4 regions of the Sporosarcina beigongshangi genome follow, and region 3 is predicted to be linked to each of the others. Evidence: riboswitches for the same ligand, from Rfam matches in the RefSeq annotation. Region 3 holds a riboswitch; each other region holds the start of a gene.
What was found. A riboswitch is a leader RNA that binds a small molecule or an ion and turns the genes downstream of it on or off. The one in region 3 is predicted to bind S-adenosylmethionine.
Positions count from the first base shown of each region.

Region 1: linked by a shared signal. The riboswitch ahead of R2B77_RS11880 (5-methyltetrahydropteroyltriglutamate--homocysteine S-methyltransferase) and the one ahead of metK (methionine adenosyltransferase) in region 3 are both predicted to bind S-adenosylmethionine.
Region 2: linked by a shared signal. The riboswitch ahead of R2B77_RS15415 (bifunctional homocysteine S-methyltransferase/methylenetetrahydrofolate reductase) and the one ahead of metK (methionine adenosyltransferase) in region 3 are both predicted to bind S-adenosylmethionine.
Region 4: linked by a shared signal. The riboswitch ahead of R2B77_RS05145 (O-acetylhomoserine aminocarboxypropyltransferase/cysteine synthase family protein) and the one ahead of metK (methionine adenosyltransferase) in region 3 are both predicted to bind S-adenosylmethionine.

Region 1 covers NZ_JAWLIR010000023.1:112,116-116,320, forward strand. The annotation lists gene ureG (urease accessory protein UreG) at 1-419, shown strand, start outside; gene R2B77_RS11870 (urease accessory protein UreD) at 412-1,218, shown strand; gene R2B77_RS11875 (acyl-CoA thioesterase) at 1,382-1,858, shown strand; SAM riboswitch class I at 1,960-2,073, shown strand; gene R2B77_RS11880 (5-methyltetrahydropteroyltriglutamate--homocysteine S-methyltransferase) at 2,306-3,418, shown strand; gene R2B77_RS11885 (hypothetical protein) at 3,839-4,205, shown strand, end outside.
Region 2 covers NZ_JAWLIR010000041.1:27,229-31,433, reverse strand. The annotation lists gene R2B77_RS15420 (diguanylate cyclase domain-containing protein) at 1-13, opposite strand, end outside; gene R2B77_RS15415 (bifunctional homocysteine S-methyltransferase/methylenetetrahydrofolate reductase) at 151-2,019, opposite strand; SAM riboswitch class I at 2,141-2,248, opposite strand; gene selD (selenide, water dikinase SelD) at 2,466-3,518, shown strand; gene mnmH (tRNA 2-selenouridine(34) synthase MnmH) at 3,541-4,205, shown strand, end outside.
Region 3 covers NZ_JAWLIR010000009.1:1,380-5,584, reverse strand. The annotation lists gene R2B77_RS07145 (hypothetical protein) at 1-179, shown strand, start outside; gene pckA (phosphoenolpyruvate carboxykinase (ATP)) at 229-1,815, opposite strand; SAM riboswitch class I at 2,124-2,260, shown strand; gene metK (methionine adenosyltransferase) at 2,589-3,785, shown strand; gene R2B77_RS07130 (hypothetical protein) at 3,734-4,174, shown strand.
Region 4 covers NZ_JAWLIR010000006.1:139,760-143,964, reverse strand. The annotation lists gene R2B77_RS05150 (homoserine dehydrogenase) at 14-1,000, opposite strand; gene R2B77_RS05145 (O-acetylhomoserine aminocarboxypropyltransferase/cysteine synthase family protein) at 1,069-2,358, opposite strand; SAM riboswitch class I at 2,492-2,607, opposite strand; gene R2B77_RS05140 (glycerol-3-phosphate acyltransferase) at 2,796-3,419, shown strand; gene R2B77_RS05135 (DUF2187 family protein) at 3,660-3,881, shown strand; gene R2B77_RS05130 (lysoplasmalogenase) at 4,109-4,205, shown strand, end outside.

The DNA.
Region 1 (4,205 bases), on a different contig from region 3:
GAGGTTGCCCGCATACAGCCATTCGTGAAGATGCTTCGATGAACTTTGCAGCAATAGATGAACTGAAAAACCGTTTTGCCGACTTGGATATTATCTTTGTGGAAAGTGGCGGCGATAATTTGTCTGCGACGTTTAGCCCTGAGCTTGTTGACGGTTATATCTATGTCATTGATGTTGCAGAAGGTCAGGATATTCCGCGTAAAGGCGGTCCAGCATTAACGCGCTCAGATTTATTATTAATTAATAAAACTGATTTAGCTCCGTATGTTGGCGTGGATCTTGAATTGATGGATAGTGATGCAAAAAAAATGCGTAATGGTCGTCCATATATTTTCACGGATGTACGAACGCAGAAAAATGTTGATAAAGTAGTCGATTGGATCAAGCACAGTATGCTGTTGGAAGGTGCAGGTGCTTAAACCAACCCGCGCCATCCATCACGGGAAACTGGATATGGCATTCGAATTAAGGAGAGGCTTTACACGGATGCCGCATGTTTACCAACAGCCTCCGTTGAAGGCGAGTCGGGAATTGTACGAAGGACAAGATCCGACTGCGACCGTCTATATTATGGAGTCGTCTGGCGGGATGGTATCGGGGGATCGCAATGATATTACAGTGAAGCTTGGACCAGATAGTCGAGTACGGTTGACGCAGCAATCGGCGTTGAAAATCTATCCGTCGCATACGGGTGATATATGCCTGTTTACAATCGAGGTCGACCTTGCGGAACGTTCGCGTTTGGAGTGGATGCCTGAGGTGCTTATTCCATTTGTTGACGCGAAATTTCAAGTGGACACAACGCTACGAGTTGCGGATGATGCGACGATATTATGGGGCGAGATTGTCGCGCCTGGACGTGAAAAACGTGGTGAGGTATTTGATTATCAATCATTTCGGTCGAATTTTAAGATTTTCGTTGAGGATGAGTTGATCGCTTTTGACTCGCTACATTTTGCACCGCAGGATGTTGACCTTGGTAGCATAGGTGTCCTTGAGGGAGCGATGTATGTCGGTTCCATTTGGCTTGTTTCGCCGAATGCCAAGGATGTTGATGTGCGCGCATTGCAGGAAACGTTGCGGATTGAAGAGGGATTGAAGGCCGGTATAACGAGGCTTGAAGGCAATGCAATTCACTGCAGATGGCTGGCGGTCGACCAGTGGAAGATGCAAGAAGAAATGAAGCGCGTGTATGCGTTGCTGGCGGATATGGTTTAAAAGGACACCCTTGCGAAGGGTGTCCTTTTTGGCGGTGGAAGGCATGTTGATTTATCTTGACAGTTACTAAAAGCTCCCTAATCGATTTTCAGTTTTCAGTTCGTGGAAAATGCCTGATTAGGTGTATACTGTATTCAAGTAATGTTACTAGGGAGAGAATTCGATGATAGAAAATAGACCTATGGGCCAATCGCGCACAATCCAGACGAAACTAGTTTTACCGCCAGATACCAATCACCTTCAGACGATTTTTGGGGGACAGGTCCTCGCCTATATAGATGAAATTGCTGCAATTACGGCAATGAAACACTCAAATACGGCAGTTGTTACTGCCTCAATTGATTCAGTTGATTTCATGTCATCTGCACGTGTCGGTGATGTGCTAGAGCTTGAAGCAATTGTCACATCAACGGGAAGAACGTCGATGGAGGTTTTCGTATCTGTCCATTCAATGAATCTATTAACGGGTGTAACGAAATTGACAACAGAATCCTTTTTGACGATGGTTGCTATGGATGAAAACAATAAACCTACGCCAGTGCCGGGTATTTATCCGGAAACGGAAGTTGAAAAGAGCTTGTTCGACACGGCACCAGCACGTCGTGAACATCGGAAATTGCGGAGTGAGATGAAGCATTAATCTGAACGAATAGTATGTCAATTTAAAATAGTTTTCACTTTACCTGTTGACATTCTATTTAGGGGCATGTAAAGTATGAGCTACCAACTGAATACGTAACTTTCTTATCCAGAGAGGTGGAGGGACTGGCCCTTTGATACCTCAGCAACAGACTTTTTTAGTACTGTGCTAATTCCAGAAGCCGAAGCATTTTGCTTGTAGCTTGAAGATAAGAAGAGCAAAAAGCGAAATTGCCAAAACCTCTTCTTGAATTGTAGAAGAGGTTTTTTTGTTCTATCTGGAGACTGTTACCTTCAAGGAAATAGGGAGGGAATTTATGTCGAATGGATTAATCAAACAGTACGCTCATTCGCGATACTGCCCCAAGATAAGCAAGTAGCAGCACTCATTTGTGCTCTTACTATAAGATCATCATTTACTACTAAAAATAGAAAGAAGGAATTTACCATGACAAATACATCAACTACTGTAACGAAAGCGCCATTCAGAGCAGATCACGTAGGAAGTTTACTACGTCCAGATAATTTGCACCAAGCTCGAAAAGAATTCAAAGAAGGTACGCTTACAGCACAACAATTACGTGAAGTTGAAACGCAGGAAATTAAGCGTGTTGTCGATAAGCAAATTGAAGTCGGCTTGGAGCTTGTGACGGATGGTGAATTTAGACGTACATGGTGGCATTTGGACTTCTTGGAGCATCTAAATGGCATCGAAGGTTATGTGCCAGAAACGGGCTATGAGTTTGATGGTGTAGAAACTGAACGCTACAACATTCGTACAACGGGAAAAATCTCATTTAATTCAGATCATCCTTTCATTAAGGACTTTGTCGAATTCAATAAAATTGTCGATGGTCGTGCGGTTGCCAAACAAACGATTCCGAGCCCGAACCAATTATTCCATCCTGATATTTTCAACGCAGCGGTATATCCCGACTACGAAGCATATGCGGTGGATATCATCAAAGCTTATCAAGATGCGTTAAAAGCCTTTTACGATGCGGGCGTTCGTTATTTACAATTGGATGATGTTTACATTGCGGCACTTTCTTCGCCTGATCTTCAGTTCGGCGATCAAGGCTATACAAGAGAACAATTTATAGATCTAGCCTTACGTGTCATCAACGGTGTGTTGGAAGGAAAGCCGGAAGATTTAATCGTCACAACGCACTTATGCCGTGGAAATTACCAATCGACGTGGGCATTCCAAGGTAGCTATGGACTGATTGCACCAACATTATTCGCGAAGGAAAAAGTAGATGGCTTCTTCTTGGAATATGACGATGAGCGTTCAGGAGACTTTCAACCATTGGACCATATACCAAACGGAGGTGCAAATGTCGTCCTTGGTGTTGTCACATCGAAAGACGGTAAACTAGAAGACAAAGAAACGATTAAAGCGCGTATTCAGGAGGCGGCAAAGTATGTGCCACTTGAACAACTGTGCCTTAGCCCACAATGTGGCTTCGCTTCTACACATCATGGCAACAAGCTGACAGAAGATGAGCAATGGGAGAAATTAAAGTTTATCGTAGATGTTGCAAAGGAAGTTTGGAAGTAAAATAAATAATCCTGAACAAAGCCCATTCGCTTTGCTCAGGGTTATTTATTTTGCAATAAAAGGGACAGTGAAGATTGTTTGTGCATCGGTTTACCGATTGCGAGAGATGTTTTCATAAGGTGACAGTACCTCTACTATACACGCCTTTATGTGGATAAGCCTTGGAATGTACGAATAGAAATAGTTTTCGCCCACTGACTTACTAACAGATTCAGTCATATTTGCTAGTAATCAACATATGAATGTGGACAAGCTGTTGTTTAGTGAGAATTGGTTGATTATCCACATGTGGGTAACTAATTTACTTCGCTTTGGTTGTTTGAAGAGAAATTTGTCCACACATGTTCGACAAAGAATCTTTATGAATAGAGTGAAACTTCGTCCATTCATTTCCGTATATAGGTAAAAGGGGTGTGGGCGATGAGGCAGGATATACATGAACGGCAAATGGATCTAACGATGAGGCGGACTGCGTATAATCGTATTAAAAGGCGACTTGATGGGGCAGAGGTTCAGTTAAAGGAGGCCATTGTGCTACGTGATGAGCTTCATAGACAATTGACGAAAGAGCAACAAGATGTTGTGAAGCTTGGGAAATTTTCTTTTGCGAATAAAATCAAAGAGTGGACAGGTAAATGGGATGAACAGATGGAGAAGGAAATTGCTGAGGCGGCTGAAGCGGAATTGAAATTTAATGACGCGGAGAAAACGGTGACGGATATGGAGGCGGAAGCTTGGCGTCTGCATGAGGAGATGAAGAATCCAGATTTCGCATATATTGAGGAGG
Region 2 (4,205 bases), on a different contig from region 3:
TTAGTTCGTCCATAATACTCCCCCCATATTCAACTTATAAACTATTATAATTCAAAACATGTTTGGAAGCAGTGCAGAGTGATTATAAAAGAGAGTGCTGAATTACTCGGCACTCTCTTTTCGATAGACATTATGACCATGTCGGCTTTATCAATAAACAACACTACCCGCTTGTTTTGGCTCTTTTGTCACACCAGCATCCACTTTTTCATGAATATATTCCGTTAAATCAACCGTCATATCATAACGTATAAACGGTGTAATCAAATAGATACCATGGAAATGTTCCAAAGCAACGTCAATCAATTCCTTTGCAACGGCTATGCCCTCTCGCGTAGACTGTTCACGGTCTCCCGCAAACAGCCCCATTCTTGCCCGAACTTCATCTGTCAGCTTAATACCCGGCACTTCATTGTGAAGAAACTCTGCATTTTGTGATGACGTCAACGGCATAATACCGATATAAATCGGAGCTTCGATATGCTTTGTTGCTTCGTACAATTCAATAATTTTTTCTGGGCTATAGATTGGCTGCGTGATAAAATAATCAGCCCCAGCCTCTATTTTCTTCTCCATTCGTTGTACAGCTCGATCGATATGACGAACATTCGGGTTAAAGGCCGCCGCTACTGTAAACGAAGTTTTCTGTTGCAACGACTTCCCAGACCATGAAATCCCTTCATTAAATTGCTTAATGAGTTGAATCAATTCAAAGGATGTCACATCGAAAACGGATGTTGCACCAGGGAAATCACCAATTTTCGTTGGATCTCCTGTGATTGCCAATAATTCAGTAATACCCATTGTGTGGAGTCCCATGAGATGTGATTGCAGGCCGATGATGTTACGATCTCGACAGGTCACATGGACAAGAGGCGTTGCACCAATATTTTGTTTTACTAATGACCCCATTGATGCATTACAAATTCTTGGGGATGCCAGGGAATTATCAGCCAATGTAATGGCATCCACACCTGCATTATGCAGGGCCTGTGCCCCTTCAAAAAAAGTAGCTGTATTTAAGTGTTTAGGTGCATCCAATTCCACAATAATCGAATGTCTTTTTTTCACCGTTTCAAGCAAGGTTGGTTTATCAAGGTTCTTTGGCTCCGTAGCATTCATTTTCGCCGCTTGTTCTTTCACTTGCTTATCTTGCACATGCACCCGATTCGTTAGCCCATCCACCAGTGCACGTATATGTGCCGGTGTCGTGCCACAACATCCTCCAAGTAATCCGACACCCTCCTTACGAAAATTAGGTGCCAGTTTACCAAAATAATCAGGTTCATTTTCATACGTCAATTTGCCATCCGTATAGCTCGGGAAGCTAGCATTCGGGTACACAGCCAATAAGGCATGCTTCGGCAACGGGACTTCCTCTAAAGCTTTCAGCATATGGTATGGTCCTAATCCACAATTGACTCCCACAACATCTGCGCCTAACGCTTCCAACTGCTGCAAAGCATCTGCGAGCGCCAAGCCATTTTGAAGGACACCCGCCTCATGCATCGAGACATTCGTAATAATGGGAATATCCGTCGCTTCCCGTGCAATTTTGAGCACTGCTGTTAATTCATCAAAATCATAATAGGTTTCTAATAGAATGCCATCCACACCTTCAGCAAGCAGACACTGTAGTTGCTGCTTAAAGCTTTGCTCGATCTCTTCCTTAGTACCAATCAATGTTTTGGAACCATGAATGCCCCCAATCGTTCCGAGAATAAATGTATTTTTCCCCGCAGCTTTTTTAGCAATAGCAACGGCCGCCTTATTGATTTCTTCGACACTATCCTCTAGTCCATAACGCGCTAACTTTATATAGTTGGCACCATATGTATTCGTTTGAATCACATCAGCCCCTGCCCCGATATAGGCTTGATGAACGTGAAGCACTTGTTCAGGATGCGTCAAATTTAGCTCCTCAAAACAACGGTCTACCCCGTTTGTATAAAGTAATGTTCCCATCGCACCATCACCAATTAAAATACGTTCCTTCATCGTCTCAAGTAAATTTGCCAACTGCCTATCCCCTCTCTAGTTCCAATTTCCATATAGCTAGTTTAAAAAATTTATATAGAAACAAAAAAGCTTCTTCCTTTATTGAATAAAGGAAGAAGACTCTGCATTCGACTAAGTCTTTTCCTCATCTATCAAGCCAATTTTTCGACTTGCTGGAATTAGCACCGTACCAATAATGGTGGTTGCTGAGGTGTCAACGGGCCAGTCCCTATACCTCTCTAGATAAGAAAAACTATTAAATTGTTTTTACTGCTAATTGAAGATCTATTTCTATTATTGACAACCTTACGCTATTTATAGAAAATTTGCAATACCTTTTTGGAAGTGATGAATTTAGAAAGGCACCTTCGCTGAAGATTACGGGGAATCATTAGTTCAACATCTAATAAGTATTTCCCATCATTGTGTTAAGATTAATAACAGATTTACAATCGAAAGGTGGATGCATGATGGAGAATACGATTCCAGTAAAATTGACTTCACTCACAACAAAAGGCGGCTGCGGCTGTAAAATTGGTCCTGCCGACTTGGCGCAAGTATTACGTGGGCTTCCGCCTGCTATGCCCGATCCAAATTTACTCGTCGGTCTCGATACAAGTGACGACGCAGGTGTTTATAAACTGACAGACGATATCGCAATGGTACAAACACTCGACTTTTTCACACCGATTGTCGATGATCCCTATGATTTCGGACAAATTGCGGCGACCAATGCCATCAGCGATGTCTATGCGATGGGTGGTAAGCCCATTACAGCATTGAATATCGTAGCTTTCCCGATTGCTACTTTGGATAAAGACATCCTTTCGGATATTTTACGAGGCGCTGGTGATAAATTAAAAGAGGCTGGCGTCACACTTGTTGGTGGACATTCCATTGACGACCAGGAACCCAAATTTGGATTAGCCGTCACAGGCGTCGTTCATCCGGATAAAGTACGGACAAATGCGGGGGCAAAACCTGGCGACAAATTATTATTAACAAAACCAATTGGCGTTGGCATCTACACAACATCATTGAAAAATGGGTTATTGTCTGAAGATGAAGTCGTTGAAGTGACAAAAGTAATGACTACACTTAATAAAACAGCTGCCGAAGCAATGGCGAAGTACAATGTCCATGCTGCTACGGATGTGACAGGCTTCGGGTTGCTTGGTCATACATCTGAAATGGCCAAAGCAAGTGATGTCGGCATTCATATCCATGCCACTCAAGTGCCCATTTTACCACGCACAAAGGAACTTGCCGCAGCAGGTAAAGTACCTGGAGGCACAAAAAACAACTTTGCCCACGTAGCAAATGTTGTGACATATGCAGATACACTCGATCAAATTGACCGTTGGATTTTATGTGATGCTGTCACATCTGGCGGGTTACTCATTGCATTGGCAGAGCAGGAAGCTACACAATTGCTGAATGATCTTCAACAACAAGGCGTTGACGCACGAATTATCGGAGAAGTAACAGAGGATAATAAAGGTCGTATCGTTGTTTCATAATTTAGTGTAGAAGGTGAAGAAAGTGTTTAGAGACTTAACGATAGACGAATTATTAGCCGTACAAGCCAAGGGACCACATACATTCATCGATGTACGGTCCCCGAAAGAATTTAATGAAGCAACCATTCCTGGTAGCATCAATATTCCCGTTTTTGATGACGAGGAACGGGCTGAAATCGGAACGCTCTATAAGCAGGTTGGACAAGATGCTGCGAAGGAACGAGGACTTGAAGTCTTTTCAAAGAAGTTACCTGATTTCATTCGCGCATTCAAACAAATTGAAACACCCATAACAGTATTTTGTTGGCGTGGCGGTATGCGCAGTAAAACGGCTGCCACTGTCCTCGACTTAATGGGTATCCATACGACTCGGTTGGCTGGCGGGGTCCGTACTTTTCGGCAATGGGTTGTCCATGAGTTAGAACGCGAGGACTTCCCACCGACCTTTGTTGTACTTAACGGCTATACCGGATCAGGCAAAACAGCTATTTTGAAGAAACTAGCTGACAAAGGATTTCCCATTCTCGATTTAGAAAACATGGCTGGACATCGCGGTTCTATCTTCGGTCAAATTGGATTGGAGCCCAGCAACCAAAAGAAATTCGACTCACTACTCGTCCATGAATTGGTCCGACTGAGAACAGCGCCCTATGTTTTTATCGAAGGCGAAAGCAGACGAATTGGCAA
Region 3 (4,205 bases):
TTGACAAGCATGGTGGACTAAAATGGTTTTCGATTTTCCTTTATGATTCATTTGGGGAATTAGTGTTAATAGTAGGACACTATGGTGGTGAAGTAGTTTTTTATTTACAACAGAAAGCGGAAATTGATGAGGTAAAGTCCTTTTTTGAAGGAGATTTCACTATACATGTATATGACTAAAAATAAAAACAGGGTAGCACATGTAGTATGTGTTACCCTGTTTAAACTATTAAGCAATAGGTCCGCCCTTAAGAGAAATGTCTTCAGAAACTGTACCGAATTTCTTAAAGTTTTTACGGAATAAATCCGCCAATTCATTTGCTTTTACATCATAAGCAGTGCCGTCAGTCCATGCATTACGTGGGTTCAAGACCTCTGCTGGAACCCCTTCGATAGCGTTTGGCATTTCAAGACCGAATATATCGTTTGTCGTTGTGTCAACATCGTTCAATTGCCCTGCAAGTGCAGCACATACCATTGCGCGTGTGTGTTTCAGATCCATACGTTTTCCGACGCCGTATACGCCACCAGTCCAGCCTGTGTTGACAAGGAATACTTGTGCACCATGCTCGTCGATTTTCTTACCAAGCATTTCTGCGTAAACCGTTGCAGGGAGCGGTAAGAAGGGCGAGCCGAAGCATGTCGAGAAGGTAGCTTCAGGTGACGTAATGCCACGCTCCGTTCCCGCAAGCTTCGATGTGAAACCGCTTAGGAAGTGGTACATGGCCTGTTCTTTTGTCAATTTCGAAATCGGAGGCAACACGCCAAATGCGTCTGCAGTTAAGAAAACAATTGTTTTCGGATGACCTGCAACAGAAGGATCGACGATGTTATCGATTGCTTGAATTGGGTATGCCGCCCGTGTGTTTTCAGTTAATGAACCATCATTATAATCAGGAATACGTGTGTCTGGATCGACAACAACGTTTTCTAAAACGGAACCGAAACGAATGGCGCCAAAGATTTCAGGTTCTTTTTCTTGTGATAAATTAATGCATTTTGCATAACATCCGCCTTCCATATTGAATACACCATTGTCAGACCAGCCATGCTCATCATCACCGATTAGTTTGCGGTCTGCAGATGCGGAAAGCGTTGTTTTCCCTGTGCCAGACAGCCCAAAGAACAAGGCGACATCTCCATCTTGACCAACGTTAGCTGAACAGTGCATAGGGAGTATATCGTTTTCTGGAAGCAGGTGGTTCATAATAGAAAAGATTGATTTTTTCATTTCACCAGCGTATTCAGTTCCACCAATTAAGACGATTCGTTTTTCCATTGAAACAATGATGAATGTCTCTGAATTCGTCCCATCAACTGCAGGGTCTGCTTTAAAGGTAGGAGCAGAAAGAATCGTGAATTGCGCCTCATGATTGTTCAATTCCTCTTTTGTTGGACGAATGAATAGGTTATGAACGAACAGATTATGCCATGCAAACTCATTGACGACTTGAATAGCTAGGCGTGAGGCCGGGTCAGCACCTGCAAATCCTTTGAAAACGAATAGCTCATCATTGACTTTTAAGTGGTTAATGACTTTATTATATAGTGAATCAAAAATTTCAGAAGAAATCGGGCGGTTTACGTTGCCCCAATCAATTTTGTCTTTTGTAGATGCTTCTTCAACGATGTATTTATCTTTAGGGGAGCGACCCGTATACTTGCCAGTTTGTGCCGTGATCGCGCCATCGGCAGTTAATTGCGCTTCTCCACGTGCTGTTGCCTTTTCAACAAGCTGTGGAACAGAAAGCTGAATTTTTACATTTTTACCTGAAAGAAGATCTTTAAGCTTGTCGCTCATTTTCGCTGATATCATAGTCATCTACCATCCTTTTGATATAGACCCATGCAGTGGGTGACATCTTATTTTTAATTAGTATAACACATTAAGAATAATAGTCTATACTAATTCAAACTGCAACTAATTAACTTGATTCAGCAGAAGAACCCCTGCTGAATCAAGTTAATGCCTCCGGCGGATGCCACAGATTTTTTAAAGGAATTTCTCGAGCAAGCTCGAGAAAAATCTGGGCGCAAATACGTTTGCAACGTATTTATATGCAAAACATCAAAATTAATTGACAAAAATCGATAATTTACGTAGTATGGATAGTTGAACGGATACTCTTATCCCGAGCTGGTGGAGGGGTCAGGCCCTATGAAACCCGGCAACCTGCAAAGACCATGTTGTCTACGCGAAGGTGCCAAACCTGTAGCAAGGTATTTATCTGGGTACAGATAAATATTTTGGATGATAAGAGTGAAAGGTGCTTTAGAAATCATGCCCTTCACTCATGTAGTTAATACGTGAGTGAAGGGCTTTTATCTTTGTTCAGCAGGCATACAATACTTGTTAAACAAAGATAAAGCCTCCGGCGGATGGCACAAATTTTGAAGGGAGTTAATTGCGCCCGCGCAATTCAAAATTGGGACGCAATTACGCCGAGGCGTAATTGATTATATGATATCGCCCTTTATCCTCGTGTATAGAGCTCGCAATGGCTTGCAGTTCCTTTCCCTATAGGAATGGGACTCTACATGGGACATATGAGTACCGTATCAATCTCGTAGGATATAGGAGGAACTAACATGACAAATCGTCGACTATTTACATCAGAATCAGTAACAGAAGGACATCCGGACAAAATGTGTGACCAAATTTCGGATGCTATTTTAGATGCGATTTTACTAGAAGATCCAAATGCGCGTGTCGCATGTGAAACAACGATTACGACTGGGCTTGTCCTAGTGGCAGGAGAAATTACGACGACGACTTACGTAGATATTCCAAAAGTTGTTCGTGAAACAGTAAAAGAAATTGGCTATACACGTGCGAAATATGGTTTTGATTGGGAAACATCAGCAGTTTTGACTGCAATCGACGAACAATCAGCTGACATTGCTGCGGGCGTTGACCAAGCACTAGAAGCACGCGAAGGTTCTATGACGGAAGATGAACTTGAAGCAATCGGTGCAGGTGACCAAGGTTTGATGTTCGGTTATGCTTGCAATGAAACACCAGAATTGATGCCACTTCCAATTAGCCTTGCGCACAAACTTTCACGTCGTCTTGCACAAGTACGTAAAGAAGAGACGCTAGATTACTTACGCCCTGACGGGAAAACGCAAGTGACAGTTGAGTATGATGAACAGAATAATCCAGTTCGAATCGATACAATCGTCATTTCAACACAACATCATCCGGAAGTGACGCTTGAGCAAATTCAGCATGACATAAAAGAAGTTGTCATTGACGCTGTAGTACCAGTTGAATTGATTGACGACAATACGAAATACTTCATTAACCCAACGGGACGTTTTGTTATTGGTGGACCACAAGGAGATGCGGGTCTAACAGGTCGTAAAATCATCGTGGACACATACGGTGGCTATGCACGTCATGGTGGCGGTGCATTCTCTGGGAAAGATGCAACAAAAGTGGACCGTTCCGCTTCTTATGCGGCTCGTTATGTGGCGAAAAACATCGTGGCCGCGGGACTTGCAGATCGTTGTGAAGTCCAACTTGCCTATGCAATTGGTGTAGCGCAACCTGTATCGATTTCGATTGATACATTTGGAACAGGCACAGTAGCAGAAAGCAAATTGGTGGAGCTTGTACGTGGATTATTCGATCTTCGTCCAGCCGGCATCATCAAAATGCTTGACCTACGTCGTCCAATTTATAAACAAACAGCTGCTTACGGTCACTTCGGCCGTACAGACATCGAATTACCATGGGAGCAAACAGACAGAGCTGCTGCTTTGAAAGAACAAGCGGGACAGTAATTGTAAAGAAAAAAGGCACAGTGAGTGGGGGTGATTCCACTTGCTGTGCTTTTTTCGATAAGCAGATTTGTAAAAGGATAATAGGTGATTCAGAGGAAATAGCAAAAATCACTATTTTGAACGGAAATACAGGAGGATTTAAGGAAATCACAGATGCAGCTGAGATTAAAGAAATAATTTCGGACTTTGAAAATGTTGATTTTAAGATTTCGGGAGTAGCATTTGGTAGAATGGGTGCTGGATTTAGAGTGAAATTTTACGATAAGAAAGATAAGTTAATTTCAAAAACTATAGTAAATAGCGAAGATACTTTAAGAGATAATTTCTTTTTTTATAAACGATTAACAGGGGAAATTAATGTGAACAGGTTAAGGGAACTTGCGGAATGATTAGAGTCATTTATTACTGTTAGAAAAATAA
Region 4 (4,205 bases), on a different contig from region 3:
GTTCGTTTTATTTTCAACTTGTGACGACTACTGCTTGACGTTTCCCTATAATCTGCAAAAAGTCGCCAACCATTGCGCTGCCGGTTGGATACATACCCGCGCCAGGACCAATAAGTGTCAACGAACCGAGATGGTCTGTGTCTACAATAATTGCATTGTCTACCCCATCAACGCTGTACAACGGGTGATCCGCACCGATAAGTACAGGACCAACACTGCCGGACAACATTCCACTGTCATCTACTATAATGTCAGCAACATGGCGATAGCGGAGATTCCCCGCTGCCGCATCCTTCACACCTTCAATCGTTACCTCGTCGATGCCAACAATCGGAACATCTTGCCAATCTGGCTGGCTGCCGAATGCCAAGCCGCTTAAAATCATCAGTTTGCGGAACGCATCTTTACCACCGATATCATCCGTTGGATCTGCTTCCGCATAGCCTAGCGCTTGCGCTTCTTTCAATGCTACTTCGAATGATACTTCCTCCTCACGCATTTTCGTGAGGATAAAATTCGATGTACCATTCAAAATTCCGCGAATACGCCGTACACGATCTGCTGGCAACAAGCTCGTAATCGTCCGGATAATTGGAACGCCACCTGCTGTTGTCGCCTCATATCGCGCTTGAACGTCACGAGATTCCGCGTGTCTGGCAAGTTCCTGACCACGCTTTGCAAACATCGTTTTATTGGCCGTAATGACATGAATGCCCTTGTCAATTGCTTCTGTTAAATAGCGGAATGCCGGTTCTTCACCAACAATTGCTTCAAATATGACATCAATAGCGGGATTCGACAAAATCTCTTGGACATCATCTGTGAACTTTGTTTCTGGTGTTGCCAATCGTTCTTTCGACGTATCACGTACGAGAATAGACACGATGTCAATCGTATGACCCGTTTCTTGCTGAATGTCTTCTTTTCTTTCATTCAAAATCCTATAAATTCCTTCGCCTACAGTGCCAAAACCGAGTATAGCGACTTTGATTGACGACATACCGCCACCTCCATGAATTGCTTACTAATCAGCGGGAGGGTAAAAATCCTGCTAGATAGAAGTTAAGGTCATGCTGTTACTGGTACTGCCTTCTCAATGGCCTGTGCAAGGTCTGCGATAATATCTTCTACCGCTTCCAGTCCAACTGATAGGCGAATCAATTCTTCTTTGACGCCTGCTTTTTCAAGCCCCTCTGCCGATAGCTGCTGATGCGTTGTTGAAGCCGGGTGAATAATGAGTGATTTCGCATCCCCAACGTTGGCAACATGCGACCAAATGTTAACATTATCTATCAAATTACGACCCGCTTCACGCCCACCCTTAATACCGAAGACGATAATCGATCCAAAGCCGTTTTTCAAATATTTTTTCGCATTGGCAGCCGATGGATGGTCTTCCTGACCCGTGTACGTTACCCACTCCACTGACGGATGCTGTTTCAAATAATCTGCCACTTTAAGCGCATTGGCATTATGCTTTTCCACACGTAAATGCAATGTTTCAAGCCCTTGTAGGAAAGCAAATGCATTGTCTGGGCTCAAGCATGGACCGAAGTCACGCAGTGCTTGAACACGAAGTTTCGTAGCAAATGCTGCACCTGCCGCGTCAATACCATAACGGATTCCATGATACGTTTCATCTGGCTCCGTAAAGCCAGGGAATCGTCCTTGTGTCCAGTCAAATTTACCAGCATCGATTGCCACACCACCGATAGATGTCCCGTGTCCACCAATCCATTTCGTTGCAGAATGAATGACAACGTCTGCGCCAAAGTCGATAGGATTCGAGCCATACGGTGATGGGAATGTATTATCGATGAGTAGTGGAAGCCCATTGTCGTGTGCGATGTTTGCAACTGCTTCAATATCGAGCACATGAAGGCTTGGGTTACCAATTGTTTCAGCGAAAATCGCCTTTGTTTTATCTGTAATGGCTGCACGGAAGTTTTCAGGGTCCGTCGCATCCACAAACTTCACGTTGATGCCGTAGCGTGGAAGTGATACCGCGAATAAATTATAAGTACCTCCGTACAAATTACTTGCTGCTACGATTTCATCTCCAGCACCTGCGATATTTAAAATCGAAAACGCAATAGCTGCCATTCCTGAAGATAGAGCAACTGCTGCCGCTCCACCTTCTAATAAAGCAACGCGCTTTTCAAAAACATCGACCGTTGGATTCATAATACGAGAATAAATATTGCCGGCTTCCTTCAAAGCAAATAAATTTTGTGCATGCTCCGTGTCACGGAATACGAAAGAGGTTGTTCTGTGAATCGGCACCGCGCGTGATCCTGTTACCGGATCCGGCTCTTGGCCACCATGTAGAAGAAGTGTTTCGGGTTGAAGTTTTGTCATTGTCATTACCTCCAGAAGTTTTTTAGATGGATATTTTTTGGATAAGTGCGGAGGCGTCGGGGATAAATCAGGAATAAAAAATAACCCCCTTCGCTTAACGCTAAGAAGAGGGTTACGCTTTCGCTTATTCCTCCTCTTATCTTTCAGACCGCTTACACGAATCTGTAGGAAGTAGCACCTGTGCAAGTTAGTCACTTGCCGGTTGCCGGGCATCGCAGGGCCTAGTCCCTCCGCCGCTCTTGATAAGAGTTTGATTGATTTAGTTTTCCATCTTGTGAAGTAGTATAGGCGAATTCTCAATACAATGTCAAGTGTTTATTGAAAAATTTTTCTGAAACTTGTATTTACTCTATAATGTTATCATTATAGATGTTGACATAAAGAGTCTTCCCAACAAAGCTTGGGGATTGGATAATCACTAGTTTGGGGGAATTAGTATGTGGCTGTGGGTTATAGCGGTGCTACTGTGCGGATATTTAATCGGATGCTTACATGGTTCGGTTGTTGCAACGAAGATTTCAGGTGTTAATTTAAAAGAAACTGGGGTCAAAAATGCCGGTGCTTCGAACGCTACGATTGTCTTGGGGAAAAAGTTTGGTGCGCTTGTGGCGGCGATTGATATCGGGAAAGGTGCACTTGCTGTGCTGCTTGTACACTTTTTTTCAGGGAATGCGGGATTACCTGCTGATGATGTCGCATTACTACTATTTTTGGTAGGTGCCGCAACTGTTGCCGGACATAACTTTCCGTTTTACATGCAGTTCAACGGTGGCAAAGGAACTGCTACGGTCATCGGCGTATTACTCGCTCTCGATTGGCGTTTCGGGCTCGTTGGATTTGCCTTGTTGGTTGTCGTTGCACTTACGACTAACTTTCTGGTGTTTGGCGTTTTGATGTTATACGTGACATTCTTGACCCTAGCATTTTGGTCAGAAGGCTACTGGCCCATTGTCATTGCAATTGTATTATTCATGCTTGCGATTTGGAAGCATATCGAGAACTTCCAACGGATGAAAGTAGGTAGTGAGAAGCGAGTTTCAGCGGTGTTTAAAAAGAAATGATTGTCGATGAAAAATCTATATTTCAATCATCGACAACGTAATGAGATACGCTCGAAATCCTGTTGGAATCGACATTCCTGCAAATTCCGTCAAAATATGGTATACTAGTTAATAGACAACTTGTGATCTATCATTTTCGTTGAGTTGTGTTTCGTCTTTTATGCCTCGCTTAGGATTTAACCTAAGCATTTTTTACTTTATAAAGGGCAAAGATGAAAATAAACACTAGGGGGAATTCGAATGGCTTTTCCACGTAAGGAAAAAGATGTATCGGATTTTGTCGCAGCGCGCAGAATCGATGAAAAGATTTCGTTTGTCCGTAACGACCATGAAGTAAATGGTACGATTTTTAAAATTCTCGAAAACTCTGTCATTGTGGAGATTTCTTCAAAGGATGCTGAACTCATTGGGGCCGCATCCAATCTAACTGTTGTTGCACACAAGAACTATTCAGTCGTCTGACGATTTTTTAACTGCCTACCACCGGGAAATTTTTCTAGTGGTAGGCAATTTTTTATTTTGGAAAGGTTTGGAGCAAACCGAAGCTACCAATTGGGCAAACTGGATCCCTCTGACGCAAACTCGACTACCTAAATTGAATACGCAGCTACTTCTCAACAGAATCCTATCATCCAGGCAGGATTTTCTTTCCTATTTCTCGAAAGGTATTAGGGAAAGGGGTTGCACGAATGATTCAAAAATTATTACTCACTGCCATTGTGATTACGGGAGCCATCTATATCTTCCTCATTCCATCAGATCCAGTTGGCTTTAAGATTTTCATGA